Regions from separate parts of the Micromonospora nigra genome, predicted to be linked through region 4. Evidence: riboswitches for the same ligand, from Rfam matches in the RefSeq annotation. Region 4 holds a riboswitch; each other region holds the start of a gene.

Region 1 (7,773 bases), 1.6 Mb from region 4:
GGGGTGGCTACCATTCGCAGCGATGGCCCGCCGAGACCACACCAGTGCGGCCCGCGTACGCCGCCGGCCCCCCAGCCCGCCGACGGCCGTCGGCGGCGGCTCCCGGCCACCCCCTCCCGTCGCGGCGCGTGGTCACATCGTCACGGCCGGAGAGTCCCGGTCGGCCGCCACGGCCCCGTTCCGGTCGTGCTGAACCGGAACGGCCCGCCGACACGTACTCCGCTCTGAACTCGTTGGGAGACACCGCATGGGCGCCGACCACAGCCGTCACGCCCCGCCGACCCCGCCCGGGGTGCGGCGGGTACTCGTCGCGACGGTGCTCCCCCTCGTTGTCGCCACCCTGGTCGCCGCCCTGGTGCTGTGGCCCCGCGACGCCCCCCGACCCGACCCGGGGCAGGACGCGCCACGCCACCACGGCACGGTCACCCGGGTGGTCACCGAGCCCTGCCCGCCGACCCCGGAGTCCCCGGAGGGCACCCCGGCGGGCAGCCAGGGGCCGTGCGGCACGGTCACGGTGCGGGTGGACGACGGCCCCGACGCCGGACAGCAGGTCGAGACATCGATCCCGACCGGGCCCGGCGCTCCCCGGGTCGAGGTGGGCGACGAGATCGTCCTGGTCACGCTGACCGATCCGGCCGACCCGACGGTGAGCAGCTACCACATCGCCGCACACCAGCGCGGCACCCCGCTGATCTGGCTCGGGGTGCTGTTCGCCGCCGCGATCGTGGCCTTCGGGCGGTGGCGCGGCCTGGCCGCACTGGCCGGACTGGCGGCCAGCTTCGCCATCCTGCTCACCTTCGTGCTGCCCGCGATCAGCGCCGGCCAGTCGCCGCTGCTGGTCGCCGTCGTCGGCGCCGCACTGATCATGTTCGTGGTGCTCTACCTGACCCACGGCGTGTCGGGGCAGACCTCCGTGGCGGTACTGGGGACACTGGCGAGCCTGGTGCTGACCGGGCTGCTCGGCCTCGCCGCCACGGCGGCCACCCACCTCACCGGGTTCGGCACCGAGGACGCCACGACGCTGTCCTTCTTCCAGGCCGACGTCGACCTGCACGGCCTGCTGCTGGCCGGCATCATCATCGGCTCGCTGGGCGTGCTCGACGACGTCACGGTGACCCAGGCCGCCACGGTGAGCGAACTGGCCCACGCCAACCCCGGCTACTCCCGGCGCCAGCTCTACCAGGCCGCGACGCGGGTCGGGCGGGCCCACGTCGCCTCGGTGGTCAACACCATCGTGCTGGCGTACGCGGGCGCCTCGCTGCCGCTGCTGCTCCTGCTCACCGCGGACTCCCGCGCGGTGGGCCAGATCCTGACCAGCGAGTTCCTGGCGCAGGAGATCGTACGCAGCACCGTGGCGACGCTCGGGCTGATCGCCGCCGTTCCCCTGACGACGGCCCTGGCCGCCGTGGTCACCCGGGCGGGCCGGGACCGGGCCGCCACCGACGAGGCACCGCCCTCTCCCGAGGTTCCCCGGCCGGGCACGGGCCGGGCCGAGGCGCTGCGGGCGCTCAGCGCCCCACGCGGCACCCCCACGTCCACCGCCACCCGATCCGGGTGGCCCGATCCGGACAGGAGCACGGACACCGCATGGTGACACTCCTCAGCGTGACCGTCCCGACGGGTGAGGCTGATAACCACGTCACTGGTCACCCACCGCGATTACGAAATGACGCATTTAGTCGGCATCGGGACGTAGATCCCTCGGGGGACCGTCCGGTAACCTCGCTGCCGGTCACCGCCGAAGGCGCACTCCGGCGCCTGCGGTGCCACCGCCCAATCGCCGCGAGGCGAGCCGGGGAACCAGGTACGTGGGGTGAATCCGCGCCAGCGGTAGGGGCCGCTTCCGTCCCGAACCCGTCAGCTAACCCGGTCGGCGGTCGATGGAAGGGATCACAGTGACGGCACCCCTACGCCGCTGGTTGACGCCTGTGGTGGCCGTGTTCGCCGCCTTCGCCGTCTTCGCCGGCCCTCTCCCGGCGTCGGCCGAGCCCACCCCTCCCAAGCCCCAGCAGCACGACGACGACCCGCCGATGCTCAACGAGCTGATCGAGGCGACGAACCGGGACTTCAGCAAGGCCAAGAGCAGGCTGGAGAAGTCCAAGAAGCGCCAGCTGGAGTTCGCCCTGGAGGTGAGCCGCGCGCAGGCCGACCTGGACGCGCTGGCCCCGCAGGTGAGGGAGATCGCCGCGCAGTCGTACCGGACGGGCCGGGTCGGCGCGGTGGCCATGCTGCTGCAGAGCACCGCCCCCGACTCGTTCGTCGAGCGGGCCTCCGCCCTCGACGAGCTGAACCTGGTCAACGCCAAGCGGCTGGCGCGGGTCAACGAGGCCAGGAACCGGGCGGAGCAGGCCAAGCTGGCCCTCGACGCCGAGGTTCGCGAGCAGCAGAAGCTGACCAACGAGATCGCCCGCAAGAAGCGCGACGCGGAGAAGTCACTGAATCTGGTGGGTGGCTACAGCGTCACGGGCGGCAAGGTCGACGCCACCTCGCCGGTCGCCGCCGTCGCACCGGGGCGCAGCGCGGACGGCGACTGGCGGGCCGAGTCGTGCAGCAAGAACGACCCCACCACCTCGGGCTGCATCACCCCGCGCACCCTGCACATGTACAACGAGGTGCGGAAGGCCGGTTTCAAGCGGTTCGTCGGCTGCTACCGCCCCGGTGGCCCGTGGGAGCACCCGAAGGGCCGGGCCTGCGACTGGTCGTTGCAGAACAGCGGCTTCCGGCCCTGGTACAACGACGACACCCGGATCTACGGCAACAACCTGGCGGCCTTCCTGGTGCGCAACGCCGACCGGCTGGGCGTCTACTACGTGATCTGGAACCGGCAGATCTGGTTCCCGGCGACCGGCTGGTCGTCGTACAGCGGGCCGTCGAACCACACCGACCACGTGCACGTGTCACTGCTCTGAGCACGGCGCGCAGACCCGGCGAGGGCCGCCCCACCGACCGGTGGGGCGGCCCTCGATCCGTGTCGGGGTCGGCTCAGGCGACCGCGCCGGCCGGCTCGACCGCGAGGTCGACCGGTTCGCCCGCGACGGCGCGTACCTCGCCGGCCGCCAGCCGGTACGACATGCCGACCACGGCGCAACGGCCGGCGGTCACCTCGGCGGCGAGCACGGCGGACGCGCCCAGCATCGCCTCGACGGTCTGCGCGATGTGGATGTCGACGATCCCGTCCAGGTCCGTCACGCCCTGCGCCTGCGCCCGGTGCAGGCTGGGCACCACGGCGTCGACGACGGCCCGCAGGTGGCCGGCCGGGGTCGTGCCGGTGGTGAGCGCCGCTCGGGCCGCCTGGACGGCACCGCACGAGTCGTGACCGAGCACCACCACCAATGGCGTTCCCAGGACGGTCACGGCGTACTCGACGCTGCCCAGCACCTCGGGGCCGATGGTGTGACCCGCGGTACGGACGACGAACAGGTCGCCGAGCCCCCGGTCGAAGATGATCTCGGCGGCCAGCCGGGAGTCCGAGCAGCCGACGATCACCGCGAAGGGGTGCTGCCCGTCGGCGACGGCCGTGCGGTGGACGGCGTCCTGGTTGGGGTGGCGAGGGGTGCCCGTGACGAACCGGCGGTTACCGGCCCGCAGTTCGGCCAGCGCACGACTCGGTGTGGTCGGGGCGTCGGACGCCCCGACGGACTCGCGTTCGGGTCCGGGCTGCGTGCCCGGCGATCCGGGTAGGTCCATCCGGCTCACCTCGTCTGTCGACGTGACCTGTCAGTCCCGGCCGACGCTGGACGCGGGCTGTCCCCACAGTCACACGCACGGTGAGGCACGTCAAGAGATACGTGATACGCACTTCATATGTTTCCGGATCGTTGCCCGTCGGCTCGGCGGCTGCCCCGTTCGGGCGGGATGCGGCAGGAAAAAGCCGAAGCACGGGCCATACGATGACGACATGGCGACCAACGACGAAAACGGCCGCACCCGGAACTGGACGTTCCTCACCAACCACGCACACGTCCTGCTCGCCATCGCCCGCAACCCCACCGCGCGGTTGCGGGACGTCGCAGACGAGGTGGGCGTCACCGAGCGCGCCGCCCAGGCGATCGTGGCCGACCTGGAGGCCGGTGGCTACCTGCGCCGCACCCGGGTGGGGCGGCGCAACGAGTACACGCTCAACCCGACCGGGCGGTTCCGCCACCCCGCCGAGGCGGACCACCAGGTCGGGGCGCTGCTCGCCCTGTTCACCGAGGAGCCGCCGGCCCCCGCCGACCCGCACGCCACCGGCGAGTCGCGGGACACCGGCGGTCCACGGGGCACCGAGCGCTGACCTTCGGGGGCCGGGAGGCGGACACGGGCGACACCGACACCACTGGCGATCCATGTCCACATAGCACGAACGTGGCGGCGGTCACCCGATCCGGACCGCCACGCGCACTGCGGTCGACCGTCGCGGGCGATAGGTTGGGTGGGTGCCGTCCATTGCGTCCGTCCGTCCATCCGGGTGGACGCCGCGCGCGATGACAACGCCGGGCGCGACGACACTGCCGCGGGTGCTGACACTGCCGCGCGTGCTGACACTGCCTGGTGTGCTGACGACGCCACGCGCGCTCCGGAACCTGACCCGCCTCGCGGTGACGGCTCTGGTGCTCGCGGTCGGCCTCGGCGGCCTGGTCGCCCCCTCCCACGCGTCGGCCGCCCCGACGACGATCCCCGTCGTCACCGGTGGGCCTTCCGTCAACCCGGTCGGGGCCGACGAGGCACCCCAGGGCCGCCCGCTCATCCTGACGTCGCGGGTCGGCGAGTCCACTCCGACGCGACCGGCCGTGGGGCCCACCGCGACGCTGCGGGCCGCCGAGCCCACCCCGGCAGCGCCTACCGCCGACCGGCCCGGTCCGGCCGCCACGCTCCAGGCCGCTGCGACGACCGGGGGCGCGTCCCCGCGTACCGTCGCCGCCGCGCGTGCCGGCACGCCCGCCGGCATCTCCGGCCGTGGGGTGCCCGCCCGGCGCGGTCCGCCCGCCGTCTGACCCGGTAGGCCCGACCCGCGCCCTGCGCCGGATCGCCGCCCCGGCAACCGCGCCCGTCCCCGACGGCCGGATCCCTCCCCGGCCGCTTTCCGCCCACCACCGTCGATCCCCCTTCGACTGCGAGGTGTTGCTGATGCGTACCGTCCTCTCCTCCGTCCTGCTCGACGTTCCCCGCGCCGCCGTGATCTGGCTGAGCCTGCTCGGCGTCGTCGCCGCCGCCCTCGTGGTGTTGCTGCTGCGCCCCGGCCGGTTCCGCTTCGAAGTGGGGGCCCGCATCCGCGACGCGGCGATGCCCAGTCGGCTGGAGTTCGCGGAAGAGGACGAGGACCGGGAGCGCTACGCCCGCGAGGTCGGCGTGGCCGCCGACCGGGCCGCAGAGACGGCGCGGCGGCGACGGGCCGAATGGCTCGCCGCACAGGAGGAGGCCGAGGAGAGCTGGCGGGCGTACGAGGCGGCCGAGGCGGAGGTCGACCGCCTCTCCGGTGCCGCCGGCATGCCGCTGCCGCGCACCGGCCGGACCCCCGCCGAGTACGCCGACCGCGAGCGCTGGCTGCACCAGGCGGCGCTGGCCGCGTACTGGCGGCGGGAGCTGTCCGAGGAACAGCTCAGCGACGTGTTCGCGCACCGAGCCGGGTGGGATCCCCGACTGCACCCGGTCGAGCAGGAACTGGTGCTGCGTCGCGCCGTACGCGACCACCTGTCGGCCCGGCAGCGGGCCGCCCGGCAGCGGGAGCAGGACGCCTGGCGTACCGCCGAGCTGGCCGCCGCGGCTGCACGCAGCCTGCGCGAGGAGGCGCGCGCCGCCGCCGGTGCCCTGGTCGAGGAGGTCGACTCCGTGCTCCCGCTGGCCGCCCCCGCGATCTTGGAGCCGACGCGGGAGGTCCCCGTCGTCACGCGGGAGGTCCCCGTCGTCACGCGGGAGGTCCCCGTCGTCACGCGGGAGGTCCCGGCCGGGGCGCGGGGGCGCGCGGCCGTACCGGCCTTCTGACTGCCGCGCCGGCTTGCCGGACTCCCGCACAGGGCTGCCGGACTTCCGCCCAGGGCCGCGCGGCCCGAGAATCGCGGGGCCTGTACACCCGCGGGGCAGCGGTGGCGCGGAGCACGGGAGTCAGTGACGCCCAGGACGCCGCCGGGCCCGGCGCGGCCGGCTGGGCTACGGTGACGGCATGTCGCGGGACGCGTGGATCGTCGTGGCCGTCGTCGGCGTCGTGGCGGCGGTCACGCTCGTCGGCGCCGCCGTGCTGGCCGTACGGGTGATCCGCGCCCGACGGATGCTCGGTCCGCTGGGTGGTGGCGGCAAGGTCGCCTTCTACGGCGCGCTGGCGTACGCCGTCCTGCCGGTCGACCTGCTGCCGGATCCGGTCTACCTGGACGACATGGGTGTGCTGGCGGCCGCGCTGATCTACCTCACCCGGTTGGCCCACCGTCGCCGGTCGGCCGCGTCCCTGGCCTCGGAAAGGTCCCCAGATGGCCGGTGACCACCGGTTGGCACCGCACGACGAGCGCGTCGTCGCCTTCTGCCGCGAACGGCACCTGGCCACCCTGACCACGATGCGCGCCGACGGCACCCCGCACGTGGTACCCGTCGGCGTCACCTACGACCCGGAGGCCGGTCTGGCCCGGGTCATCACCGGGGGCGGTTCCCGCAAGGCCCGGCACGTCGCCGACGCCGGCGCGCAGGGTGCCCCGGTGGCGGTCTGCCACGTCGACGGCCGCCGGTGGCTCACGATCGAGGGCCGGGCGGTGGTCAGTTCCGCTGCGAAGGCCGTGGCCGAGGCCGAGCGCCGATACGCCGAGCGATACCGGACACCGCGTCCCAATCCCGACAGAGTGGTCATCGAGATCACCGTCACCCGCCTCCTCGGCAGCCTCTGACGGGCGGGCGGTGCCCCGACCCGGGGTGGAATCCCGCCGCCGTCGAGGTCGTTGCACCTGTTCGTGATGCGGGCGCCGGCAAGAAGGCCGCCCCTCGTCAGAGCGCGCGATCCGCCGAGATCTTGGTACGAAAGTGCCTCTGGAAGGGCTGCCGCGTACCAAGATCTCGACGGCTGGGTGTCAGCCTGCCGGAATGTTCCCCGCTCCTCACCCGTTCCCCCCTCCTGAAACCCCGACCGCCGATGGCCCGCCGGTCGGATCCCTGAGCCGAGCGCCTTCCCGCGCCCGCGCCTCCCCCCGGGGTGCCGACCCGATTGGAGCCCGACCGATGACCCCAATCGCGCACAGAAGCGGCATGTCCGTCGCCGGTCTGCTGGTGGCCGGCGGCTGCATCGCCGGTCCGGCGGCGGTCGCCCAGACGGCGCCCGCCGACGTCGCCACGGTCGCGCCGGGCGGCGCCCCGGTCGCGTCCGCCCAGCCGGCCGCCCTGACGGGCCAGGTCGGTGCCGTCGACCGGGGGCGGAACCGGCTGGCTGAGCGGACGCTGGGCGTCGAGTACCAGGCCCAACCGAACTTCTACTACTGCGGCCCGGCCGCGACCCGGATCGCGTTGTCCTCGCAGGGCAAGGCGCTGTCGCAGGACGAGCTGGCGAAGCGCCTCGGCACCGACGAGGCGGGCACCGACTCGGCCCTGGACATCACGCGGGTGCTCAACGAGCTGACCGGCGGCGGCTACGAGACCGTGGAGATCCGCGACCCGGTGGCCAAGCCGGCGCAGGTGGACCGGCTGCGCGCCCACCTGCTGGACGCCCTGGACGTCGACCGCCCGGTGGTGGCCAACGTCAAGGGCACCGCGGTCGACACCGAGGGCGACCCGCACTCGTACGAGGGCGGGCACTACCTGACCCTGGTGGGCTACCGCGAC
Region 2 (7,773 bases), 3.6 Mb from region 4:
CGCCGCCGCCGACGGCAGCCGCTTCGTCTGGGCACCGGGCGACGCGGGGCAGCAGGTCGTGCACTCGGTCGGCTTCGGAACCTCGTGGACGGCCTCGACCGGCATCCCCGCCAACGCCGTCATCGAGTCCGACCGGGTCGACCCGTTGACGTTCTACGGCTACAGCGGCGGCCGGCTCTACGTCAGCACCGACGGCGGGGCCAGTTTCACCGCCTCGGCCGCCACCGGCCTGCCGAGCACCGGCAACGTCAAGTTCAAGGCGCTGCCCGGCCGGGAGGGTGAGCTGTGGCTGGCCGGCGAGGGCGGCCTGTGGCACTCCACCGACTCCGGGGCCACCTTCGCGACGTCGACGACCGTGAGCACGTCGGGCAACATCGGCTTCGGCAAGGCCGCGCCCGGCCGCACCTACCCGGCGCTGTACCTGTTCGGCACCGTCGACGGGCAGCACGGCGTGCACCGCTCCGACGACGCGGGGGCGACCTGGGTACGCATCAACGACGACGAGCACCAGTACGGCAACGCGGGCGAGGCGTTGACCGGCGACCCCCGGGTCTACGGGCGGGTCTACCTCGGCACCAACGGTCGGGGCATCCTGGTCGCCGACCGGGTCGGCGGCCCGACCCCCACCCCGACCGGCCCGACCGGCAGCCCGTCGCCGTCCCCGACCAGTCCGTCGCCCAGCCCCACCAGTCCGTCGCCGTCCCCGACCAGCCCGTCGCCGAGCCCCACCGATCCGTCGCCGACCACCCCCGCGCCCGGCGGGTGCGCGGCCACCTACCGGGTGACCGGTTCCTGGCCGGGCGGCTTCCAGGGCGAGGTCGTGGTGCGCAACGCCGGCACCAGTTCGATCACCGGCTGGACGCTGAGCTGGACGTTCCCGAACGGTCAGCAGGTCAGCCAGCTGTGGGGCGGCAGCCACACCCAGACCGGCGCGACGGTCTCGGTGCGCGACGCGGGCTGGAACGGCGCGCTCGCTCCGGGCGCGACCGCCTCCGTCGGCTTCCTGGCCACGTACGCCACCGCCAACAACCCCCCGTCCACCATCACCTGCACCCCCCGCTGAGCCGCCCGCCCCGGGTGGACGGCAACCGTCCCGGTCGCCGGCCCCGGGCAGGCCAGCGGTGCAGTTGAACTCCGGTCCGCCGGGGCCCGCCTGAGGGGTCCGGCACCCCGGCGGACCGGGCCCCGGTAGGGGCAGCGCCCGACGCCCGCGAGGCGTGGGTGGGCACCCGGCACGGGCCCCGCCGACCGAGCGTCGACGGGGCCCGTGGTCGTGCGTCGGGTCAGCCGTCCAGGCCGACGGGGGAGTTGGGCCGGTCCACGTCGACGAACTCGATGTCGTCCGCGGCCCGGTCGTGGCTGCCCGCGGCGCGGGCGGCGGTGCCGGCGGCCCAGCCGACCGCCGCGCCCACCAGCGCCGCGCCGATCAGCAGGGTCCAGGGCAGGGCGGGCCGGCGGCCGGCCAGCGCGTCGACGGCCCGGGCGGCGCGTCGGCGTGCCTCGTCCGCCGCCGAACCGACCAGGTCCCCGGCGTCGTCGGCGATGCCGGAGCCGCTGCGGCGGGCCGAGCGGGCCGTGTCACGTACGCTGTCGCCGGCCGAGCTCACCGCGGTGAGCAGGTGCCGCCAGGCCTGGTCCGCGACCCGCTCCGGCTTGCTGCGGCGGTCCAGCAGGTTGGTTGCGAACATCTTCTCTTCCTCCTCGGAGTGCCGAAGCCGGCGCCGGCGTCGATCTGTGGCGGCTGCCCGGCGCGTTGCGGTTCGCCTGTCCGGCCTGTGCCCCGCCCGGTGCTTTCGCAAACCCGCGCACGACCGGCCCGGCCTCCGACGGTCGTCGTCAGCGCAGCACGACGGCGGCACTCACGCCACGGGCGAAGTCGTCGTCGTCATCGTCGTCGTCCTCGCCCCCGCCGCCGAAGCCGCAGGCCAGTACAAGGGCGAGCAGGGCGGTGACCCCAGCCAGACCGGCAAGCTTCCTGAGCATCGATGGCTCCTCTCGTCGTGCTGTCCGTCGAGGTGATGCTAGGCGTGCCGGGCAACACCGGCACGCCGCCGCGCGGCGTCGTGGCGCCGCGCCGGGACGTCGGTGTCGGCACTCTTCGCGTGGGGCGGCTACTCTGGTGCGGCAACGCGTCGGCGACCAGCCGACCCTAGTGACAAAAAGACGTGAATGTCGGAATCGGGTGGCCCGGTCTGCCTGAATCCGCGAATTGCTCATCCCGAGGGGTGGCGACCGGGCAGTCGGAGGAATACTGTCGGTCGCGGCCCGCGTACTGATGAGGCGCCCGTCGAACGGGTGAGTGGAGGTGCTCGCGTGAGCCTGTCGATCGTTCAGTCGGTGCTACCCGGTGGTGTCATCGAGATCGCCCCTCGGGGCGAGATCGACGTCGACACCGCGTACGAGGTTCGCGAGGCCATCGCCGAGGTTCTGGCCAAGGGGCGTCCCGCCCGGATCGAGCTGAACATGCGGCTGGTCTCGTTCATCGACTCGGTCGGCATCAGCGCGATGGTCGCCGGGTTCCAGACCGCCGAGGTCAGCGGCGTCAAGCTCGTGGTCACCCAACCCAGCCGGTTCGTGCACCGGCAGCTCTGGGTCACCGGTCTGCTCGGGCTGTTCGGTGCCCCGGAGCCCTACTACGCGGGTGCCGCCACCCCCGAGGTGCTCCCGGGGGCCTGAGCCACCCGCAACGGGGGCCCTCAGCCACCGCCACGGGTCGGCGTTCACTCCTCGCCGAGGCCGGACAGGTCCACGTCGGCGACCTCGGTGACCGCCCGGACCGCCGTCACCGAGGCGTACCCGTCGGCGAGCAGTGCCAGGTCGGTGCCCGGTTGCACCGACTGTCCGGGCTCCTCCAGCGAGGTGCGCACGAAGCCGTGCCCCGCCTCGGCCACCGTCATCTGCACCTGGCCGAAGCTCGCCAGCGCCCCCCGGCGCACCCCGCGCAGTTGGCTGTGCGGCAGGTCCGGCGCGTTGACGTTGAGTACGCTCTCCGCCGGCGCGGCGGTGAGCCGGGGCAGCAGGTCCAGGGCGACCCGGGCGGCGGTGGTCCAGTGGCGTTCGGAGTCGCGGACCCGCGCGGCGGCCGCCACCGCCGCCCCGCCGCTGGCGGCGGTGGCCTCCCCGGCCGACAGCACGTCCAGGGACACCGCCATGGCCCGGCAGCCGTTCGCGGCGGCGGTGAAGGCGGCTCCCACCGTGCCGGAGTGCAGCACCGCCCGGCCGGCGTTGGCACCCCGGTTGACGCCGGAGAGCAGCATGGCGGGCGGGGGCCCGAACGCGCCGTGCGTGGCGATCAGCGCGATGAAGCCGGGGGATCCGCCGACGCCGAAGGCCGGTACCCCGTCCAGTTCCGGCAGCGGATGTGGGCGTACCACCACCTGACCGTCGCGTTCCACGGCGGTCATCGCGGCGCTCGTGCCGCTGGCCTCTTCCAGGGGAGCGGCGACCACCACGTCCAGCCCGCGGTCCACCGCCGCCCGGGCCAGTGCCTGGATGCCGGGGGCGCCGATGCCGTCGTCGTTGGTGATCAGGACCCGGAGCGTCATCGGCCCGCCACCCGGTCGGCCAGTTCGTCGGGGGTGGTCCGCCCTTGTGGGCGGCTGCCGGCCGGCAGCAGGCGGACCCGGTCGACCAGGCCGGTGATCGAGTCGAGCCGGCCGGTGCCCAGCCCGTGCCTGGTCACGTTCAGCGCGCCGGCCGCCGCCCCGGTGCGTACGGCGGTGTGTACGTCGCCGCCCCGGGCCACCACGGCGGCGAACCCGGCGGTCATCGAGTCGCCCGCGCCCCGGTGGTCGGCCGCCTGGAGGCGGGGCATCTCCACCTCGAAGACCTCACCGTCGACCAGGGCCAGGGCGGGCCGGTCGGCGCGGCTGACCACCACGTTCTCCGCGCCGCCGGCGTGCAGGTCGTACATCGCCCGGGTGAGCTGCTCCTCGTCGTCGCCGGCCGCACGCCCGTCGGCGATCAGCTCCTCGTGGCTGACCTTGAGGAAGAAGACCCCGCTGTCCAGGACGGCGGTGAGGTGCTCGCCGCACAGGTCGACCACCACCCGGCTGCCGTTGGCGCCGAGGTCGGCGGCGAACCGGCGGTAGAGGTCCGCCGGCACGAGGGAGGGCTCGTTGGGGCCACTGAGCACACTGACCGCCGCCCGCAGTCCCTCGCCGAGCGCCAGGTTGTAGAGATCGTCCAGTTCGTGGCGGCTCAGCGGCTGGCCGGGCACGTCCACGACCTCGCGGCGGGAGCCCGCGCGCCGGTCGTGCACGTACCCGCCGCTGCCGGAGTCGCGCAGCACCACCTTCAGGTCCACGCCCTCGCTCACCAGCAGGGGGTGCAGGACCTGCCCGATCTCGCCGCCGAGGGCGGTGCAGAGCACCACGTCGACCCCGAGCGACATGATCATCCGGGCCTGCCACACGCCCTGCCCGCCCGGGTGCAGGTGCAGTTCGGGCACGTCGCTCGGCTGGTCCACCGTGACGGTGAGCCGGGGCGTCGGGGCGAAGACCATGACGTGGTCACCCACGGTCGGTTCCGATCGGTGGGTCTGGTCGACTGCCATCTGCCGACCGTAACCAACCGACCGGCGCTCCGCCGGACGTCGGGTCCGACGCGCCGCACGAGGCCCGGGAGCCCTCACCGGCAGCTCCCGGGCCTCGTGCGGGGGTCAGTACACCGACAGGTGCACGTGGTTGGTGTGGTCGCTCGACGGGTCCCCGTTGGCCCCGCTGTACGACTTCCAGCCGCTGCTGGGCAGCCAGATCTGCCTGTACCAGATCACGTAGAGCACGGCGAGCCGGTTGGCGTTGTTGACGTAGAACGCCGCCAGGTTGTTGCCGTACGTGCGGTCGCCGCCGGTGGCGTCCCCGCCGAACCCGTTCTTCTGGGCCGCGAAGTCGCAGGCCCGGCCCTTGGGGTGCTCGCCGGAGCCGCCCGGCCGGTAGCAGGAGACGTACCGGGTGAACCCGGCCGCCTTGGCCTGGTTGAGCGCGTGCAGGGTGCGGGGGGTGATGCAGCCGTTGGCCGGCGTGGGGTCGTTCACGCTGCACGACTCGGCCGGCCACGATCCGTCGGAGTTGCGGGGTGCCGGCTTGGCCTTGGCCGTGGAGGTGCTCCGGCCGCTCCTGCTGCCGCCGTCGTCGGCTCTGGCCGCCGCCGCCGCCTTCTCCTTCTCCTTCTGGTTGGCCACGGTCAACGCCTTCTCGGCCTGCTCCTTGCGCCTGGCCATGACGGCGACCTGTTTGCGCTGCTCGCGGATCTCGCCGTCGAGGGCGGTCTTGGTGCGGACCGCCTCGTCACGGGTCTGCTGGAGTTCGCGCAGCGCCCGGTCCTCGTTGGCGGCCACCGCGTCGAGCGCCGCCGCGCGATCCATGAAGCCGGCGGGGGAGTCGCTCTTGAGCAGCGCCGACGCGGCGGAGAGTCCACCCGAGCGGTACGCCTGGGCCGCGATCTCGCCGACCTTGGTGCTGCGTTCGGCGAGCTGCGCCTCGGTGGCGGTGAGGTGGGTGGCCAACTCGCGTTGACGTTGGACGGAGCTGTCGAGGGCCCGCTTGGCGTCGAGGTAGCCCTTGCTCGCGGCCTCGAGCTGGGCCCGCAGGGCGGGGGTGCCACCCTCGTCGCCCGGGTCGGACGGGGCCGCGAGGAACCCGGCGCGTGGTGCCGCCGTGGCCGGAGCCACCGGGGCGATCGCGACGCCGAGAGCGAGCGTCGCAACGATCAGGGCCGCCGTCCGGGCGGCGCGTCGTCTGACTGGTGCCACTACTGGCATGCACGTGTCCTTCCGTCAGCCGCCGACCGGGTTAGCTGACGGGTTCGGGACGGAAGATCCCTACCGCATGCGCGGATGCACCCCAGGAACATGGTTCCCCGGTTCGCCGTCGTCGGCGATTAGGCGGCGGCCGCCGCCGGCACCGTTGGGTGCCGCCTGGCGGGGGCCGGGTCTGAGAGTACCGGTGCTCCTGTGACTGGTGCAGCACCTGTGACGGTACGTACGCGGGCTATCACGGGCAAATCCGGCATGAGTGCACAATACACTCCACCATTCACTCGTGTGCTCATTACCACTCCACCGTCCCGCAGGCCCCGGGCGACGCGCCGGGCTCGATCTGCAGCGTCGCGTGCTCGATGCGGAAGTCCTCCCGCAGGGCGGTGCGCGCGGCGGTCAGCACCGCCCCGACCTCGGCGTCCGGGGCCATGGTGAGGTGCGCCGAGGCCACCTCCATGCCGGAGGTGAGCGTCCAGACGTGCAGGTCGTGCACCTCGGCCACCCCGGGCACCGCTGCCAGCCGGTCGTGCACCGCCGTGACCTGGAGGTGCTCCGGGGCCGCCTGCACGAGGATGCGCACCGCCGCCCGGCCGAGCCGCCAGGTGCGGGGGAGGATGAACAGGCCGATCCCGACGGCCACCAGGGGGTCTGCCCACCACCAGTCGGTGACGGCGATCAGCAGCGCCGCCGCGATCACGCCGAGGGAGCCGAGCAGGTCGCCCAGCACCTCCAGGTAGGCCCCGCGCAGGTTGATGCTCTCCTTGGCCCCCGGGCGCAGCAGGGCGAAGGCGACCACGTTGGCGAGCAGACCGAGCACCGCCACCACCAGCATCGGCCCGGCCGGCACCTCGACCGGGTCGCCGAACCGGCGGACCGCCTCGACCAGCACGTAGACGGCGACGCCGGAGAGCAGTACGGCGTTGGCCAGCGCGGCGAGCACCTCCAGCCGGTAGAGGCCGAAGGTGCGTTGCGGATCCGCCGCCGCCCGTCGGGTGGCGGCGACGGCGGCCAGGGCCATCCCGATGCCGAGCACGTCGGTGAACATGTGGCCGGCGTCGGAGAGCAGGGCCAGCGAACCGGTTTGCAGGGCGGCCACGGCCTCGACCACCATCAGCGTGGCGAGCAGGGCGAACGCCGCCCAGAGCCGCCCCGCGTGGCGGTGCGCGGCGTTGGCGACCGCGCCGTGGTGATGGTCATGACCCGCGCCCACGCAGACACCCTCCGTCACCTGTCGGGATCGGAGCACAATCTATGCTCACATCGCTATGTATGCAAGTGAAGTTCAGGTGACCGGGTCGACCGTGGTGAGCCGCTGGGTGGCCCGGGACAACGCCACGTAGAGCGTCCGGATCCCCGAACCCGGATCCGCCCGGATCTCTCCCGGGGCCACCAGCACGACCCCGTCGTACTCCATGCCCTTGGCCTCCAGGCTGGTCACCACCTGCAACCGCGACCCGCCGAGCGCGCCCAGCCAGGCCGCGACCTCGTCGCGACGCGGCACCGGCGTGACCACCCCGACCGTGCCCTCCACCTCGGCCAGCAGTGCGCTCGCCGCCGCGATCACCGTGGTGGACAACTCGTCGGCCCCGACCGTCAGGCGGACCGGCTCGATCCCCGTCGACCGCACGGCCGTGGGCAGCGGCAGGTCGGGGTAGAGGCGACGGATCTCCGCCGCCGCCACCGCGAAGATCTCCGCCGAGTTCCGGTAGTTCGTGGTCAGCGTGAAGTGGTGCCTCCGGCGTCGGCCCAACGCCTGGTCCCGTGCCCGGGTCAGCTCCTCCGGGTCGCCCGTCCAGGCCGTCTGCGCCGGGTCGCCCACCACCGTCCAGGACGCCAGCCGCCCCCGCCGGCCGATCATCCGCCACTGCATCGGCGAGACGTCCTGCGACTCGTCCACCACCACGTGGGCGTACTCCCGGTAGTCCTCCGGGCGCTGCCGGGCCGCCTCCCGGGCGGCCCGCTGGCGGTCGGCGAAGGTGCTCAACTCGCGGACGCCGCCGGCCAGCCGGAACGGA
Region 3 (7,773 bases), 2.0 Mb from region 4:
CGGTGGCAGCCGTGCCCCCTCATCGTCGTGGCCCGAAGCGGAACACCCGACCGGGTGGCCTGCGCCGCGCCGCCCGTGCGCTGCTCGTCCTCGCCGCCGCCGTCGCTGTCGGCGCTGGCGTGCTCGCCGCGCCCGCTCACGCCGAACCCACGGTCGACGAGATCGAGGCGCAGATCGACAAGGAGTGGCGCAAGCTCGAACCGACCATCGAGCAGTACAACAAGGTGCGCTCGGAGCTGAGGGTCAACCGCAAGAAGGCGGCCGACCTGGAGAAGAAGATCGAGCCCCTGGCCCTGGAGGCCGAACTGGCGATGAACCGGGTGGGCAGCCTCGCCTCCCGCTACTACGTCAACGGGCCCTCGCAGGAGATCAGCGCACTGCTGCTCAACGCCAACCCGGACACCCTCGGCGAGCAGATGGCGCTGCTCGACCGCCTGGCGGCGCAGGAGCGCCGGCAGATCGACGAGGTGGTGCGCGTCCGGCAGAAGTACGACGACCGCAAGCGCAGCCTCGACGCCCTCATCGCTTCCCAGACCAAGCAGCAGACGGAGCTGGCCGCGAAGCGCAAGCAGATCGAGGCCGACGTCAAGCGCCTGGAGGCGTCGCTGCCGAAGACCACGGTCAAGACGACGAACTGCCCCACCATCAACGGGGTGGTCAGCGAGGCGGCCAGGATCGCGATCCGGACGGCCTGCGCGCAGATCGGCAAGCCGTACGTCTTCGGCACCACCGGCCCGAACACCTTCGACTGCTCCGGCCTGACCCAGTACGCCTACAAGGCGGCCGGCATCTACCTCACCCACTTCACCGGGGCACAGTGGAACGAGGGCAAGGCCATCTCCCGGGCCGACGCCCGCCCCGGTGACCTCGTCTTCTTCTTCAGCGACCTGCACCATGTCGGGCTCTACCTGGGCAACAACCAGATGGTGCACGCCGCGCGGGCCGGCAAGCCGGTGAACGTCTCCAGCATCACCACCATGCCCCTGGCGGGTTTTCGCCGACCCGGCTGACCCGTCACGCAGTGCCGCCCGAAGACCCCCGGTCAAGCGTCCGGGGGTCTTCGCTTCTGTCGGCTATCAGCACGGAGTGTCATCGCGTGAATCCGTTGCGCATCGCCGGTGGTCGTCCCTAACGTGGTCCTCCGTCGGGCCGGTGACCGACCATCCGGCCGGGATGGCGACGGTCCGACACCGCCGAGTCGCTTCCGAGCGAGCCGGGGACCCAGGTTCCCCGGGGTGAATCCGCAGCCGTTGCGGTAGGGCGCCCCCTTCCCGCCCGAACCCGTCAGCTAACCCGGTAGGCGGTCTGAGGAAGAAGGAGTACGGAGCCCGGTGGCACACCATGCCCCGCGGCCACCGTTGACCCGGCCGGCGATCGCCGGCCCGATGACGGCTGCGCCGCGCCCACGCTGGTACCGCTGCACCACCGCACTCGCCGCCCTGCTCGGCGTCGCCGTCGTCCTGACGGCAGGCGCCACCGGGGCCCAGGCCGACCCCACTGTCGCCGACATCGAGCGCCAGATCGACGAGGACTGGAACCGGCTCGAACCCGTCATCGAGAAACACAACGCGACCCGTCAGGACCTCGCCGACCGGCGTCGGGAGGCCGACGACCTGGCCGCCCGCATCGCCCCGCTCCAGCAGCGGGTGGACGAGGCCATGAACCGGGTCGGGCAGCTCGCCGTCCGGGCGTACAAGGGTGAGACCGTCAGCGCCGTGAACGCCCTGCTGGGCGGCCGGTCACCCGCCGAGCTGATCGAACAGCTCGGCCTGCTCGACCGGTACGCCCACCACCAGCAGTCCGACGTCCGGCAGGCCGCCGAGCTGCGCGACGAGCTGGCTGCCGCCAAGGCACCGCTCGACGACGTGATCGCCCAGCTCACCCGCGCCGAGGCGCAGCTGGCGGAACGCAAGCGGCAGATCAACGCAGAGATCGACCGGTTGCAGCGACTGCGGCTGCGCGCGTACGGCAGGGGTGGCGGCGGGCCGCTGCGGCCGGCACCCTGCCCGGCCACCTACCCGGGCGGCCCCGCGGGGGCGGCGGTGTCGTTCGCGTGTGCCCAGATCGGCAAGCCGTACGTGTGGGGGGCCGAGGGACCGCACGCGTTCGACTGCTCGGGGCTGATGCTCGCGGCCTGGGCGAGGGCCGGGGTGTCGCTGCCGCACAACGCCGCGCGGCAGCGACGGGTCACCGCGTCGGTCCGGCGCGGCGAGCTGCGACCGGGCGATCTCGTCTTCTACTACGCCGACCTGCACCACGTCGGCATGTACGTGGGCGGGGGCTGGGTGGTGCACGCCTCCCGCGCCGGGGTGCCGGTGAAGATGAAGAAGCTGAACGACGGCCCGATCCACAGTTTCGGACGACCGGGCTGACGCCGGCCGCGTACCAGAGGACAGGCCCGCGCCGCCGACGGCGCGGGCCGGTCGGCCGCTCGCGGGGCGTGCGTCGGCCGACGGCGGGTCAGCGGGTCGGCCAGGCGCGCCAGTTCTGCCAGGCGCGGCTCGGCGTGGGGCCGCGCTGACCCTGGTAGCGCGAGCCGTAGACCGCCGAGCCGTAGGGGTGTTCGGCGGGCGAGGAGAGCCGGAAGATGCAGAGCTGGCCGATCTTCATGCCCGGCCAGAGGGTGATCGGCAGGTTGGCCACGTTGGACAGTTCCAGCGTCACGTGGCCGGAGAAGCCGGGGTCGATGAAGCCGGCCGTGGAGTGGGTGAGCAGGCCGAGCCGGCCCAGCGAGCTCTTGCCTTCCAGCCGCCCGGCGAGCTGCTCGCCGAGCGAGATGACCTCCAGGGTGGAGGCGAGCACGAACTCGCCCGGGTGCAGCACGAACGGTTCGCCCTCGGGGACCTCGATCGCCGACGTCAGGTCGTCCTGCCGGGTCGCCGGGTCGATGTGCGTGTAGAGGTGGTTGTTGAAGACCCGGAACAGCCGGTCCAGTCGGACGTCGATGCTGGACGGCTGCACCAGGGTGGGCTCGAACGGCTCCAGCGCGAGGGTGCCCGCCTTGATCTCGGAGACCAGGTCCCGGTCGGAGAGCAGCATCGGAACACCATAGCGAGCGGTGTGCGTGACCTGCGTGTCGGACTAGGTCTTCGTACACGTGTTCGATAGGATGTCGGCATGGCTTCCTGGTCCGAGTTCTCCGCTGACGAGCCCCGACTCGCCGAGGGGATCCGCCTTCTCATGCAGCAGTACGGGCCGGGTTTCGGCTACCTGGCCACCGTCCGTGCCGACGGTGGGCCGCGCGTCCACCCGGTCTCGCCGGTGATCACCGACGAGGGTCTGTTCTGCTTCGTCATCGACTCGCCCAAGCGACGCGACCTGGAACGCGACGGCCGCTACGCGCTGCACTCGTTCCCGCCGGAGGAGAGCGACGACGAGGCGTACGTGGCCGGTCGGGCGCGTCCCGTGACCGACCGGGCCCGGGTCGGCCGGCTGGTCGACATCGCCCGCGCCGAGCCGCGCGCCGACTGGCGGCTGTTCGAGTTCACCGTCGAGGTGGCGATGCTCGCCCACCGGGAGCACGGCGTCGCGGGTGGTCCCGGCGACCCCGGCGGCCGGCCCCACGTGCAGGTCTGGCTCGACCCGGCGACCCCGGCGGCCGGCGGCCTGCCACAGCCCGCGTCCGCCGCCCGCCACGTCCGCGCGGCCTGACCCCGCACCCGCCGGTGCCGGCCCCGTCGAGGGAGCCGGCACCGGTGGTACGCGGTCAGAGCTGGCGGGTCACGCCGCGCGGTACGCGTTCCACGCGTTGATCATCCGGGTCGCCTGGCCCGGGGTGAACTGGTACATGCAGGTGTCGTACGAGTAGTCCATGAAGTTGGTGATCGGGTCCAGGCCCGGCGCGGAGCAGGTGTCGCGGCCGGTCGGGCACCCGCTGGCCGGCGACGCCTCCGCAGGGGTGTCCGAGACGCTGTCACCCGAACCGGCGCAGCCGCCCTGGAAGGTGTGGTAGAGGTTCAGCCAGTGACCCACCTCGTGGGTGCCGGTGTCGCCCTGGTTGTAGTTGGTGGCGGTGCCACCCGGCAGCGACTCGCTCAGCACGACCACGCCGTCCATGCTGTTGAGCCGGGTCTGCGGGAAGGTTGCCCAGCCGAGCAGGTTGTTGCTCAGCGCGCCCAGGTAGATGTTGAGGGTGTTCTTGCCGCCGACCCGCAGCTGGGACTTCATCTGCCGCTCGGCCGACGAGCCCTGCCTGATCGGGTACCACGACGAGTTGGTCACCCGGTTGATCCGCTGGAGCGAGAAGGTGAACGCGGTCGACGCGCCGCCGGTGGCCCCGCTGAACGACTCGTTGAGCACCCTGATCTGCGAGTTGACCATGGAGTCGGGGATGTTGCCGCCCGCGCGAGTCGAGTTCCGCTGGATCACGTGCACCACGACCGGGATCGTCACCGACGCGGCGGCGGCCTGGGTGCTGAGGGTGCGCTGGCCGACGCGCTTGGCCTGCACCTGGAGCAGCTCCGCCAGCTCGGTCTCGCGCTGCTGCACCTGGCGGAGGGTCAGCTGGTTCGGGTCGTGCGTCGTACCCGCGCCAGGCCGTGCCCTCGCCAGCGCGTCAGCCGGCTCGCAGACCTCGTCGGCGGCGGAGGCGGCGGTGACTGCGGGGGCGGCCGGGGCGGTGGCGGCCGGCAGCAGGCCGACCGTGGCCACTCCCAGCAGCAGGGCGAACGACGTCGATGCGATGCCGGCGTAGCGCCGGTTCAGCAGGTTGGGACGGAGTCCCATGGGCCCACCTCTTTCTGGACGGCGTGACCGGGGGTGTGTCGCGCCGTGGGGGAAACGTGCAGCAGACGTTACAACCCATCGACACATTTGAGAATGGGCATATGTTGCCGGGATGAAACTTCTGCCGACCGAGGCGAGGCCCTCCAGGTGAGAGGGTGGCCGGGACCGGACACGGCGGCTTCGGGGTGCCTGGGTGCAGGCGGGCGGTGACTCAGGTACAGTGGTGCCGCCTGCGGGTGTAGTTCAATGGCAGAACATCAGCTTCCCAAGCTGACAGTGCGGGTTCGATTCCCGTCACCCGCTCCACCACGAAGGCCCTGGTCAGGATGTGAGTCCCGAGCCAGGGCCTTCGATGTTTCCAGGTCAACGATCATGCGCCGGGCCATCCACGGGCCACTACCCGCGCCGGGCCACCCCGCCGGCCACCCGATGATCTTGTTCAGATTGCCGCGCCAGATGAGCTTGCCGCTCGGCGTGGTGAAGACCAGCGCTTCCGGGTTGTCGTCGACGAAGCCGGCCAGCTAATCACGGAGCGCGGGCAGGATCGTCGCCGGCACCGCCGCGGTACGCAGGCGCCGCCTACGCTGTCGCGGTGGACGCGGGCAGGGTGTGGCGGCTGTACCACCGGGGCGAGTTGGTCGGCGAGATCGACGTGCAGAGCCACGACTTCCCCTGGATGTACGGCCGGTTTCGCGCGCTACCGGGGTTCGAGCCGCTACGGCCGCTCTTCGCCGCGCGGAGCGCCTCTGCCGGCCAGGAAGGCGACGAGGCCATGGAACGGGATAGCGAGGCCAAGCGTGCCGCCGTCACGATGACCTTCCCCGACGGCGGCGAGGTGGCCGAGTTCCTACTGACCATCAAGGACGACGCGGCCGGATTCCGGTGGTATGACGAGCCGTTCGAGGACGAGTAGGACCGGGTCGGCCAGGGGCACGAGCCGGGGTGAACCCAGGCCGACCGGGGGTCACCAGGGCGCTGCCGATCGTGCGACTTGCGACTCATCCGCGAGAGTCGGCTGCGGGAGTCGGCTGCGGGAGTCGGCTGCGGGAGTCGGCTGCGGGAGTCGGCTGCTTATGATGGCCCGATGGCGTCAGTCAAGCAGTTCCAGGTCACCTTCGACTGCGCAGAACCTGAGCGCGTCGCCCGTTTCTGGTGTGAGGTGCTGGGGTACGTCGTACCGCCGCCACCGGAGGGTTTCGCTACCTGGAACGATTTCGATCGCGCGCTGCCGCCCGAACATCAGGGTTCAGCGTTCGCGTGCGTCGATCCTTCAGGTGTGGGCCCGCGACTGTTCTTCCAGCGCGTTCCCGAGGGCAAGGTCGTCAAGAACCGACTGCATATCGACGTGCGGGTCGGCACCGGGCTCGTGGGTGAGGAGCGCGTGGCCGCACTTGAGGCCGAATGCGCACGACTGGTCGCGCTCGGCGCGGTACGGGTGCGACTACTGCTTGCCGACGGTCACAACGAGTCGTGCCTCGTGATGCAGGACGTCGAGGGCAACGAGTTCTGTCTCGACTGAGTGGCCGCGAACGTGGCACTTCGTGAGTCGAGGGGCCCTTCCACATCCACAGTTCGCCGTCGAACTCCAGTCCACCCGGCCAGCACAGAAGCGCCCTCCGACAGGGCCGGCGCGCTCGCCGTAGGGTGACGACCATGCGGATTGGCATCGTGATCCTGCCCGACCAGCGCTGGTCGGTGGCGCGGCACCGGTGGCGGCAGGTCGACGAGTGGGGCTTCGACCACGCCTGGACGTACGACCACCTGGGCTGGCGGGACCTGGTCGACGGCCCGTGGTTCGACTCGATGGGGACGTTGACCGCCGCCGCGACGGTGACCGCCCGGATCCGACTGGGCACCCTGGTCGCCTCGCCGAACTTCCGACACCCGGCGGCCTTCGCCCGGCAGGTCACGGCGCTCGACGACGTCTCCGACGGGCGGGTGCTGCTCGGGCTGGGCGCAGGCGGGATCGGGTTCGACTCGGCGGTGCTCGGCGGCGAGGAACTGCCGCCCCGGCAGCGGGTGGACCGGTTCGCCGAGTTCGTCGAGCTGCTCGACCTGATCCTGCGCGAGGACGGCACCACCTGGCGGGGCGACTGGTTCGCCGCGGTGGACGCGCGGAACAACCCGGGCTGCGTACAGACGCCACGGGTGCCGTTCGTGATGGCGGCCAACGGGCCCCGCTCGATGCGCCTGGTGGCCCGCTTCGGCCAGGGTTGGGTGACCACCGGGCCCGGCGCGGACGACCTGACGGACTGGTGGAATGGCGTACGGGAGTACGCCCAGCGCCTCGACGGGGTGCTCGACGTGACCGGACGCGACCCGGCCACCCTGGACCGCCACCTGTCGCTGGACTCGGCCCCGGTGTTCTCGCTGGACAGCGCCCAGTTCTTCGCCGACCAGGTGGGGCGGGCCGCCGAGCTGGGCTTCACGGACGTGATCACCCACTGGCCGCGGCAGAGCAGCTGGTACGCGGGCGACGAGTCCGTCCTGGTCGACGTGGCCACCCGCCTGCTGCCGGAGCTGCGCCGGGTCTGAGGACGGCGCAGCCACCCACACCAGTGACGGCGGCCACCCACACCGGTGACGGCGGCCACCCACACCAGTGACGGCGCAGCCACCCTCGCCGGTGACGACGGCCACCACGGCTGGACGCCGCACGGGCACCGGCGGAGGTTCAGACGCCCAGGTCGCCGCTGGCGACGCCGCCCTCGCCGCCGGACACCAGCCGGAACCGCACGCAGACGACCGCCGCGTCGTCGGTGACGGGGGTGCCCTGCCGCGCCCAGTAGGCGGCGTGGCCGGCCCGCCACTCCTCGATGTCGCGGTCACCCTCCCCCTCGGCGCGGGCGAACTCCCAGGGCACCTGCGCGAAGGGAACCACCTCGACGCCGGTCACCTCGACGACGCCGGCCAGCACGTCGTCGTCGTCCACCAGCACCAACCGCTCGCCGACGTGCTCCAGTTGCTCGTGCTCCTGGGCGTACTCGGTCAGCAGCCCGGCGGTCGCGGTCTTCACTCCGGCCAGGACGAGGGTGTTGAGATTGGTGC
Region 4 (7,773 bases):
GGTCTGCACCCCGACGCCGAGCACCACCACCGGGATCTTCAGCCGCTCGATCAGCCGGCTCATCACGTCCAGGCGGTGGGCGTAGCTGCGCCGGAAGGCGTTCGCCAGCGGCACCACGAAGACGTCGTACTCCTCGTTGATCTTGTCGGAGTCCCGCATGTTGACCGTGAAGCCGTTGGGCGTGATGGTGGCCGCCCGGGTGCCCAGCAGCTTGTGGGCGGCATGGCTGAACACGAGGTTGCCGGCGTTCTCCCCGATGAGGTTGCGCTCGAACGTCTCCTCCGGGGAGTTGACGTCGAAGGGGCCCTTCCGAGCCCGCATCAGGATCCGCTGGTGCATCGTGCCTCCGCCTCTCGTCCGTCGTCCGGGTCCGTCCTGCGCGGCGTGTCCGCGCCGGCACCCCGGGCGGCCTGGGCCGAGCGAGGTCCCGTCTTCTCCGGGCCCCGGAATATTAGGCCACCGGCCGCCCGGCTGACACCTGCCGGTCCGCCCCTGCTGTCCCCGACCGGATCGGGCGTGCCCCACCGACGGTAGGGTGCCGCGAATGACGAGCGCCCCCCTCGCCCTCGCCGAACCGGTTCCGGCGCGGCGGTCCGACGCCCGTCGGCTGCCGTCGCTGACCGGGCTGCGCTGGATCGCCGCCCTGCTGGTGTTCGGCTTCCACGCGGGCACCATGCGGATCATCGCGGACCCGGGTCCGCAGGCCGCGCTGGGCGCGGTCTTCACCCTCGGCCTGTCCGGTGTCCAGTTCTTCTTCATCCTCAGCGGCTTCGTGCTCGTCTGGTCCGCCCGGCCCGGGGACTCCCGGCGCCGGTTCTGGCGCCGCCGGCTCGCCAAGATCTACCCCAACCACCTGCTGCTGTGGGCGCTGGCCCTGGCGGTGGCGTGGTGGTTCGCCGACCCCGTCGACCCGGTCGCCGCGTTGGAGAACCTCCTGCTGGTGCAGGCCTGGGACCCGCGCCCGGGCTACTTCTACAGCATCAACACGGTCAGCTGGTCGCTGTCCTGTGAGCTGTTCTTCTACCTGTGCCTGCCGCTGGTGCTGCCGGTGCTGCACCGCACCCGCTCCGCGGTGCTGTGGACCGTGGTGGTCGCGGTGCCGCTGGTCATCCTGGCCCTGTGGCCGGGGCAGGTGCTGGTGCCGGAGGAGAGCCGCTGGTGGTTCACCCAGGTCTTCCCGCTGGTGCGCTCCACGGAGTTCTGGATGGGCGTGGCCGCCGCCGAACTGATGCGCCGGGGGCACTGGCGGGGGCCGGGACTGCCACTGGCCGGCGTGATCTTCGTCGGCGTCTGGGTGGTGACGTCCCAGTGGGTCCGGGCCGAGCTGTGGGCGGCGGTGCTGTCGGCGGCGTACCTGCTGGTGATCACCGCGGCGGCGCGGGCCGACGTGCGCGGTGACCGCTCGCCGCTGCGCGCCCGGCCGATGGTCTGGCTGGGCGAGGTGTCGTTCGCGTTCTACCTGGTGCACGTCTTCGTGATCATGACGCTGCTCCGGCTCACCGGCGACTGGGGCACCGGCCTGCCCGGGTGGTGGGGGCCGCTCGCCGTGGTGGGCTTCCTGCTGCTCACCCTCGCCCTGGCGGCGCTGCTGCACCGGTACGTCGAGACGCCGATGATGCGGTTGCTGACCGCACGCCGCTGACCCGCGACCGTCCACGCCGGCCGGTCCACGATCGACACCGCCGACACGCCCGGTGGCGGTGCGCGTTGGCGGTGTCGGCGGTAGCGTTGCCGTGTGCTGCCTGTCGCTCTGCGCGTTCCCCTGTGGTGGGTGACGCGCTGGGCCGTGCGGCTGCTGGCCGGTTTCGCCGTCGCCGCCACCTGCACCCTCGGCATCGGGGTGCTGCCCTCCGGGGCCGCCGGTCATCCCGCCCCGGTCGAGATCCGGCCCCCGGTCGACGGGCCCCTGCCCGCCCTCCGGGAGGCTGCTCCCGGAGGGCTCGACTCGCCCGTCGTGCCGGCGCTTCCGTTCGGCGTCTGCCCGTCCGACGTCTGCCCGTCCGACGTCTGCCCGTCCGACGTCTGCCCGGCCGACTCGCACGACGGGCTGACCGCCGGCCCCGTACCGCCCACCCCCGCCGCGATGCGGCCCGCCGGCGCCGGTGCGGCGCTCGCCGGTCGGGTCGACGCGCCGCCCGCCGGGGCGGGTCCGCCGGTCCCCGGTCCGCGCGCCCCGCCGGTCGGTCTGACCCGACCCCGGGCAGCCTGACCTTCGGGTCGCCTGACCTTCGGGGCGGCCTGACCCCCCGGGCTGCCTGACCCCCGGCCGTCCGACCTCGGTCACCCGCCTCCGGGGCCGCCTGACCGCCGCGTTCCGTCGCACCTCACCCGCACCCACCCGGCCGAGCCCACCGGCGCCGCCGGGCCGGGGGCGTCGCCGTCGTCACCCGCACCACCCGTCCGTGAGGTATCGCCATGGAGACCGTGCTCTACCAGTTCCTGATCGAGGTGCCGCAGGCCGCCGCCATCTGGTCGGCCCTGCTCGTCGTCGCGCTGGGCGTGCTCACCGCCCTGGTCGCCCGCCCCGAAGCCACCACACCGGCCGAGCCGACCGCCGGCGCCGACGAGGCGGCACAGGAGGCCGCAGACCTGCGCCGGTACGCCGGAGAGGTGGCCGTCGCCGCTGCCGGGGCGGCCCGGACCGCCCGTCGACGGCGCGACGCCTGGCGGGCCGCCCAGGAGGACCTGGACCGGGCCTGGCGGGCCTACGACCGGGCGGAGACCGCCGCCCGGCGCCTCGCCGGGACCACCGCGCTGCCCACCCCGAGGACCCCGCACACCCCCGCCGAGTACGCCGCCCGGGAGCGGTGGCTGCACCACGCCGCGATGGCCGCCCACTGGCGCGGGGACCTGTCAGCCAGCCAGCTCAGCGACGTGTTCGGGCGGCGGGCCGGCTGGGACCCGCGCCGGCACCCCGCCGAGCAGGAGGTCGTCCTCGCCCGCGCCGTGCGCGACCACCTGTCGGCGGCGTACCGGAGCGCGGCGGAGCGTGAGCGGGCGGCGTGGCGCGCCGCGGAGGTCGCCGTCGACGCGGCCCGCGCCCTGACCACGGAGGCGTACGCCGCGGCCGTTCGGCTGCGGCCCGCCCCGGTGCCGGCCGTGCGGGTTCCCGGGGCGCAACGCCGTCCCGTTGCGGCGGCCCGCTGGCGGCCGGCCGGGGTGGGCTGACCGACCGGAATCCGGTGAGCCCGGTCACGTGGCGGCGAAACGGATTCCGGGCTCGTTCCGGCACATCGCGCCCGGGGATTGCGCACCCTTTCCGGCGACCGTTCCGGATGTCGCCCTCTGGTGCCGTCACCGGGTCTGGCCCCATCGAGCACCGGCAGTGCGCCAATGTCCGGAAAATTGCCGGCCGGAAAGATGTTTACGCAGCTCAGCAGGGGTTGGCAGGGTCCGAACCCGGCCAGTAGGGTCGGCGCGTCCGGTGCGGTAACCGATCGCAGATGGCGACGCCGCACCGACCCGCTCAATCGTGGAAACACGAACCGGGGACCCACTGCACCACTGGGGTGAATCCGCGAGCCACGGCCGCGGTAGGGCGATCTTCCCGCCCGAATCCGTCAGCTAACCCGGTCGGCGGCTGCGGAAGGAGTTCCAACCCGTGCAGCACCATCACGCCCCCGCATTGTTCCCCCGCCTCCACGGCACCGCGGTGCCCCCACCCGTCGACTCGTCGGCGGGCTGATCCCGGCCACCGCCCCCGCCCGGCACCCCGGGCGAATCCCCGAGTGCACCTGACCGTGCGGACCTCGTCCGCGCGGCGTCCCCGCCTGGCCGGTGACGGCGGCACTCGCCCCGAACCCGTGGAGGAACCCCCTGTGAAGCACCACGTCAAGCGTCAACTCCGTCGGCTCGTCACCGAGCGTCCCCACCAGGTCGTCGCCGGTGCCGCCGCCGCGCTCATGCTGGCCACCGGCACCGGCGCCGCACTGGCGACCGCCGACGAGGCACCGGCCGTCGCAGCCGAGGTACGCGGCGACACCCTCGCCTCCCGCGCCCAGGCCAGCCCCGCCGAGCCGACCGTCCCGGCGGGCAGTGCCACCCCAGCGGCCGAGCCGGGCAGCTCGGCGTCGACGGCCGCGCCGAGCAGCGCCGCGACCACGCCGGCACCGTCGCCGAAGGCCCGCAAGGCCACCGCCGAACCGGACGTCACCCGGAAACCGAAGCCCCCGGCCGCCAAGAGCCTGGACTACGACCACGAGACCCAGAACACGTTCTACAACTGCGGTCCGGCCGCCGTACGGCACGCGCTGAGCGCCGCCGGCATCGCCCGTACCCAGAACGAGCTGGCAGTCCAGCTCGGCACCACCCAGGCCGGCACGAACTCGGCCGAGGACACCACCCGGGTGCTCAACGCCGTCGTCAAGGGCGGCCCGTACCGGACCCGTACGATTCCCGGCGGTGCGGCCACCGCGGAGCAGATGGACCGGCTCCAGGCCGACGTCGTCAAGGCCATCACCGGCGGCCGGGGCGTCGTGGTGAACGTCGCCGGCACCGCCACCGACACCGACGGCGGCTGGCACTCGTTCCCGGGCGGCCACTACGTCGCGGTGATCGGCTACTCCGACGAGGGGCGGCTGGTGAAGATCGCCGACTCGGCGGACCCGGCGGCCCCGTCGTACTGGCTGACCACCATCGACCTGGCGCACTGGGCGGCCACCCGCGGCTACTCCGCCTGACCGCCGAACGACGTCACGGGCGCCGGCTCCGCGAGGGGCCGGCGCCCGCCGTCGTGTCCCGCCCGGTCGCGGCCCCCATCGGGCCGGGACAGCGCGTCAGGTCGCGGGCGCCGCGGGGACAGCGCGTCAGGTCGTGGGCGCCGCGGTGACAACGCGTCAGGTCGCGGGGGCTGCCGGGCCAAGGAGGGACAGCGTCAGGCGGTGGGGGACAGGGGGGCCGCGGGTCGCCCGGCGTCGGCCTGCCCGCGCGGCGCGGGTAGCGTCGAGGGGCCGTCGAGTTCCCGCCGCGCGGCCGACAGGAACGCCTCGGCGTACGACTCGACGGGGAAGTCGCCCAGGTAGCGGCGGCGGGTCTCCCACCGGGCCGGAGCGAGCGGATCGGTGTCCAGCAGGCCGGTCAGCACCCCGTCCACGTCGGCCATGTCGCGGCGCAGCACGTAGCCGGAGCCGGCCAGCGGGAACCGCTCCGTGAACCGGTCGCCGTCGACCCCCATGTCGGTGACCGCGTACGGCTTACCCGAGTAGAGCCAGTCGGAGATGACCCCCGACACGTCCGAGACCAGCGCGTCGGCCCGGTTCACGCACTCGGTCAGGGTCAGCGCGCGGCTCGCCGCCCCGAAGACGTGCGGTCGGCCGGTGCGGGCCCGGTCGGCGGCGAGCAGGTCCGTCAGCCGCGCGAGCTGCCGCGCCGACGTCGGGTTCTGCGTGGTGTACGGGTGCGCGCGCAGGATCACCGTCGCGCCCCGGTCGAGCAGCCGCCGCAGCAGCGTCTCCGCCACCGGCAGGGAGCAGTAGTTCGCGTCGGCGTGGTGCCCCGTCCAGGTCGGCGTGTACAGCACGGTCGGGTTCGCCAGCCCGCGCGCCGGTTCGGGGCGCACCTCGATGGCCTCGACCTGGGGGCGGCCCACCACGACGAACTTCTCCGCCGGGATGTCCACCCCGGCGCGGGCGTACCGCTCGATCGCGGCCTGCCCGGCGACGAAGATCCGGTCGAAGATGGCGGACACCGGGTTCGCGCTGGGGGCCTTGTCGCTGTCACCGTGGTGCAGCTGCACGTGGGTGAGCTGGGTGAAGCGGATGCAGTGACTGTTCTTCGCGCCGTGGTTGACGTAGAACGCGGCCCGCAGGCTCGGCACCAGCGCCTCGTCCATGGTCCTGGTGGTGGGGCAGTAGAGCACCGGCGCGCGGGTGGCCGCCGCCACGGTCGGCAGGAACTCCGGCTCCCGCACCATGACCAGGAACGGCCGGCCGATCCGCTCCAGGTACGGCAGCCACATGGTGACCTGGTACTCCGAGCCGGGCGGGGCGGAGAAGTGCAGCACGAACTCGGGCTGGTGGCGACGCAGCGCCCGGGTCACCGCCGAACCGCCGGCCGCCGGGCGGAACCGGCGTCGGGCCAGGTCCAGCGCGACCGCCCCCGCGCCCCCGGCGACCAGCAGGCTCACGGCCAGGGCGACCACCGCGGGCAGGGCCGCCACGGCGGCCAGCGCCACCAGGGCCAGCAGCCCGGCGAGGGCGTCGCCGAGGCGGGCGGCGACCGCCGGCACCCAGGTGCGCACTGGCAGGTTCGCCGCCCGGATCTCCAGGTTGCCGGCGTCCCGCAGGGGCCCGACGAGCAGCACCAGCCCCAGCAGCACCAGGGCGGTGGCGACCAGCGCCGGGTCGACGCCGGCGTCGAGCCGCCGGGCGTACCCGACGAGGACGCCGGCCGCGACGAGCGTCGTCTCGGCGACACCGTCGGCGCCGGGACGGACCCGGCGTTCCCAGGCCGCCGCCGCGAGCGCCAGCAGCGCGAGGCCGAGCCCCCAGACCGTCGCGCCGGTGAGCGCGAGGACGAGGAAGGCCAGCACCGCCCCGCCGGTGGTCAACCCCCGGACGGCCAGCTTCCGGACCAGATCACCGCGCATGGTGGTGTCGCTCCCCGCCGTCGTCGCGTGCTGTCAGCCGGCCGTCGCCGCGCTGGCGGACCGGTCGGCCTGGACGGGTACGGCGGCCGGCGCCCCCTCGCCCGGGGCGCGGCGCACGTCGATCACCTGACCGGTGAGGTCGGAGATCAGCACGTCCAGGGACGCCTGGGCGACGGTCTCGGCGGCCAGCAGGGTGTGTTCCGGCTCCGCCCCGAACGCCTTGGTGCGCATCGGGGTGGCGGTGCGTTCCGGGTTGATGCAGTTGACCCGGACGCCGACCTCGGCCCACTCGTCGGCCAGCGCCTGGGTCAGGTTGACCAGGGCGGCCTTGCTCGACGAGTAGAGCGCGTAGTCGGCCCGACCCCGGGTGTAGGAGCTGGAGGTGTAGAGCAGCAACTGGCCCTTGGTGTGCTGGAGGTAGGGCAGGGCCTGCCGGGCGACGGTGACCGGGCCGACGAAGTTGACCTGGAGGACCCGGTCGATGGTCTCCTGGTCGACCTCGGCCAGCTTGCCCTTCTCCAGGATGCCGGCGGTCACCACCACGTGGTCGATCCGGCCGGTGGCCTCGAAGGCGGTCTTCAGCGCGGCCTCGACGTCCTCGGGCCGCTCGACGTGGGTGCCGGTGGTGGAGCGGCTGAACGGGAAGACCTGGGCACCGTGGCGACGGGCCAGCTCCGTCAGGTCGTGGCCGATGCCGTAGCTGCCACCGAACACGACGATCGTGCGACCGGCCACCTCGTCACTGTAGGAGCGGTGGTCGGTGAGCCGGGGCACCTGCGCGGCGGCGAGCTGGAACAGCTTGTCGGCCAGGTGCACGTCCACCGGGTGGGTGACCTTGATGTTCTCGTCGGAGCCGTCGATCACCTTGATCGGCGTGCCGGGCAGGTAACGCAGCACGACGCCGCAGTCGTCGGTGGCGGCGAAGTCGGGGTCGCCGGCGGCCCGCCGGTACGCCTCCCGGATGGTGCCCGAGCGGAACGCCTGCGGGGTCTGCCCCCGGCGCAGCGAGGACCGGACGGGGATGTCGGTGATGCAGTCGTCGTCGTCGACCTGGACGATCGTGTCGGCCGACGGGATGGCCACGTCCACCGCCGAGTACGTCCAGAGGGCGTTCACGCACTCCCGGACGATCCGGCCGCTGACCAGGGGCCGCACCGCGTCGTGGAAGAGGATGTTGACGTCACCCT

What was found. Region 4 has a riboswitch for cyclic di-AMP ahead of GA0070616_RS22105 (C39 family peptidase). Riboswitches for the same ligand answer to the same signal wherever they lie in the genome.
Region 1: another riboswitch for cyclic di-AMP. It lies ahead of GA0070616_RS14975 (coiled-coil domain-containing protein); the one in region 4 lies ahead of GA0070616_RS22105 (C39 family peptidase).
Region 2: another riboswitch for cyclic di-AMP. It lies ahead of GA0070616_RS05600 (coiled-coil domain-containing protein); the one in region 4 lies ahead of GA0070616_RS22105 (C39 family peptidase).
Region 3: another riboswitch for cyclic di-AMP. It lies ahead of GA0070616_RS13060 (C40 family peptidase); the one in region 4 lies ahead of GA0070616_RS22105 (C39 family peptidase).

The regions. Positions count from the first base shown of each region.
Region 1 is NZ_FMHT01000003.1:3,474,907-3,482,679, reverse strand. Features, by position in the region: gene GA0070616_RS14980 (YibE/F family protein) at 248-1,594, shown strand; cyclic di-AMP (ydaO/yuaA leader) riboswitch at 1,761-1,891, shown strand; gene GA0070616_RS14975 (coiled-coil domain-containing protein) at 1,896-2,909, shown strand; gene GA0070616_RS14970 (carbonic anhydrase) at 2,983-3,687, opposite strand; gene GA0070616_RS14965 (helix-turn-helix transcriptional regulator) at 3,899-4,273, shown strand; gene GA0070616_RS14960 (hypothetical protein) at 4,515-4,973, shown strand; gene GA0070616_RS14955 (hypothetical protein) at 5,107-5,961, shown strand; gene GA0070616_RS14950 (DUF1232 domain-containing protein) at 6,140-6,451, shown strand; gene GA0070616_RS14945 (pyridoxamine 5'-phosphate oxidase family protein) at 6,441-6,848, shown strand; gene GA0070616_RS14940 (C39 family peptidase) at 7,204-7,773, shown strand, end outside.
Region 2 is NZ_FMHT01000003.1:1,403,396-1,411,168, reverse strand. Features, by position in the region: gene GA0070616_RS05625 (cellulose binding domain-containing protein) at 1-1,063, shown strand, start outside; gene GA0070616_RS05620 (hypothetical protein) at 1,284-1,688, opposite strand; gene GA0070616_RS27985 (hypothetical protein) at 1,837-1,983, opposite strand; gene GA0070616_RS05615 (STAS domain-containing protein) at 2,314-2,676, shown strand; gene surE (5'/3'-nucleotidase SurE) at 2,721-3,545, opposite strand; gene GA0070616_RS05605 (1-phosphofructokinase family hexose kinase) at 3,542-4,555, opposite strand; gene GA0070616_RS05600 (coiled-coil domain-containing protein) at 4,661-5,761, opposite strand; cyclic di-AMP (ydaO/yuaA leader) riboswitch at 5,766-5,897, opposite strand; gene GA0070616_RS05595 (cation diffusion facilitator family transporter) at 6,051-6,968, opposite strand; gene GA0070616_RS05590 (HelD family protein) at 7,041-7,773, opposite strand, start outside.
Region 3 is NZ_FMHT01000003.1:3,082,786-3,090,558, forward strand. Features, by position in the region: gene GA0070616_RS13055 (C40 family peptidase) at 1-1,010, shown strand, start outside; cyclic di-AMP (ydaO/yuaA leader) riboswitch at 1,182-1,319, shown strand; gene GA0070616_RS13060 (C40 family peptidase) at 1,332-2,372, shown strand; gene dcd (dCTP deaminase) at 2,461-3,039, opposite strand; gene GA0070616_RS13070 (pyridoxamine 5'-phosphate oxidase family protein) at 3,118-3,651, shown strand; gene GA0070616_RS13075 (zinc metalloprotease) at 3,721-4,725, opposite strand; tRNA gene GA0070616_RS13080 (tRNA-Gly) at 4,958-5,031, shown strand; gene GA0070616_RS13085 (hypothetical protein) at 5,318-5,638, shown strand; gene GA0070616_RS13090 (VOC family protein) at 5,810-6,244, shown strand; gene GA0070616_RS13095 (LLM class flavin-dependent oxidoreductase) at 6,379-7,260, shown strand; gene GA0070616_RS13100 (ASCH domain-containing protein) at 7,400-7,773, opposite strand, start outside.
Region 4 is NZ_FMHT01000003.1:5,034,085-5,041,857, forward strand. Features, by position in the region: gene GA0070616_RS22085 (polysaccharide pyruvyl transferase family protein) at 1-339, opposite strand, end outside; gene GA0070616_RS22090 (acyltransferase family protein) at 545-1,642, shown strand; gene GA0070616_RS22095 (hypothetical protein) at 1,736-2,209, shown strand; gene GA0070616_RS22100 (hypothetical protein) at 2,416-3,168, shown strand; cyclic di-AMP (ydaO/yuaA leader) riboswitch at 3,454-3,594, shown strand; gene GA0070616_RS22105 (C39 family peptidase) at 3,819-4,679, shown strand; gene GA0070616_RS22110 (CDP-glycerol glycerophosphotransferase family protein) at 4,874-6,586, opposite strand; gene GA0070616_RS22115 (bifunctional cytidylyltransferase/SDR family oxidoreductase) at 6,620-7,773, opposite strand, start outside.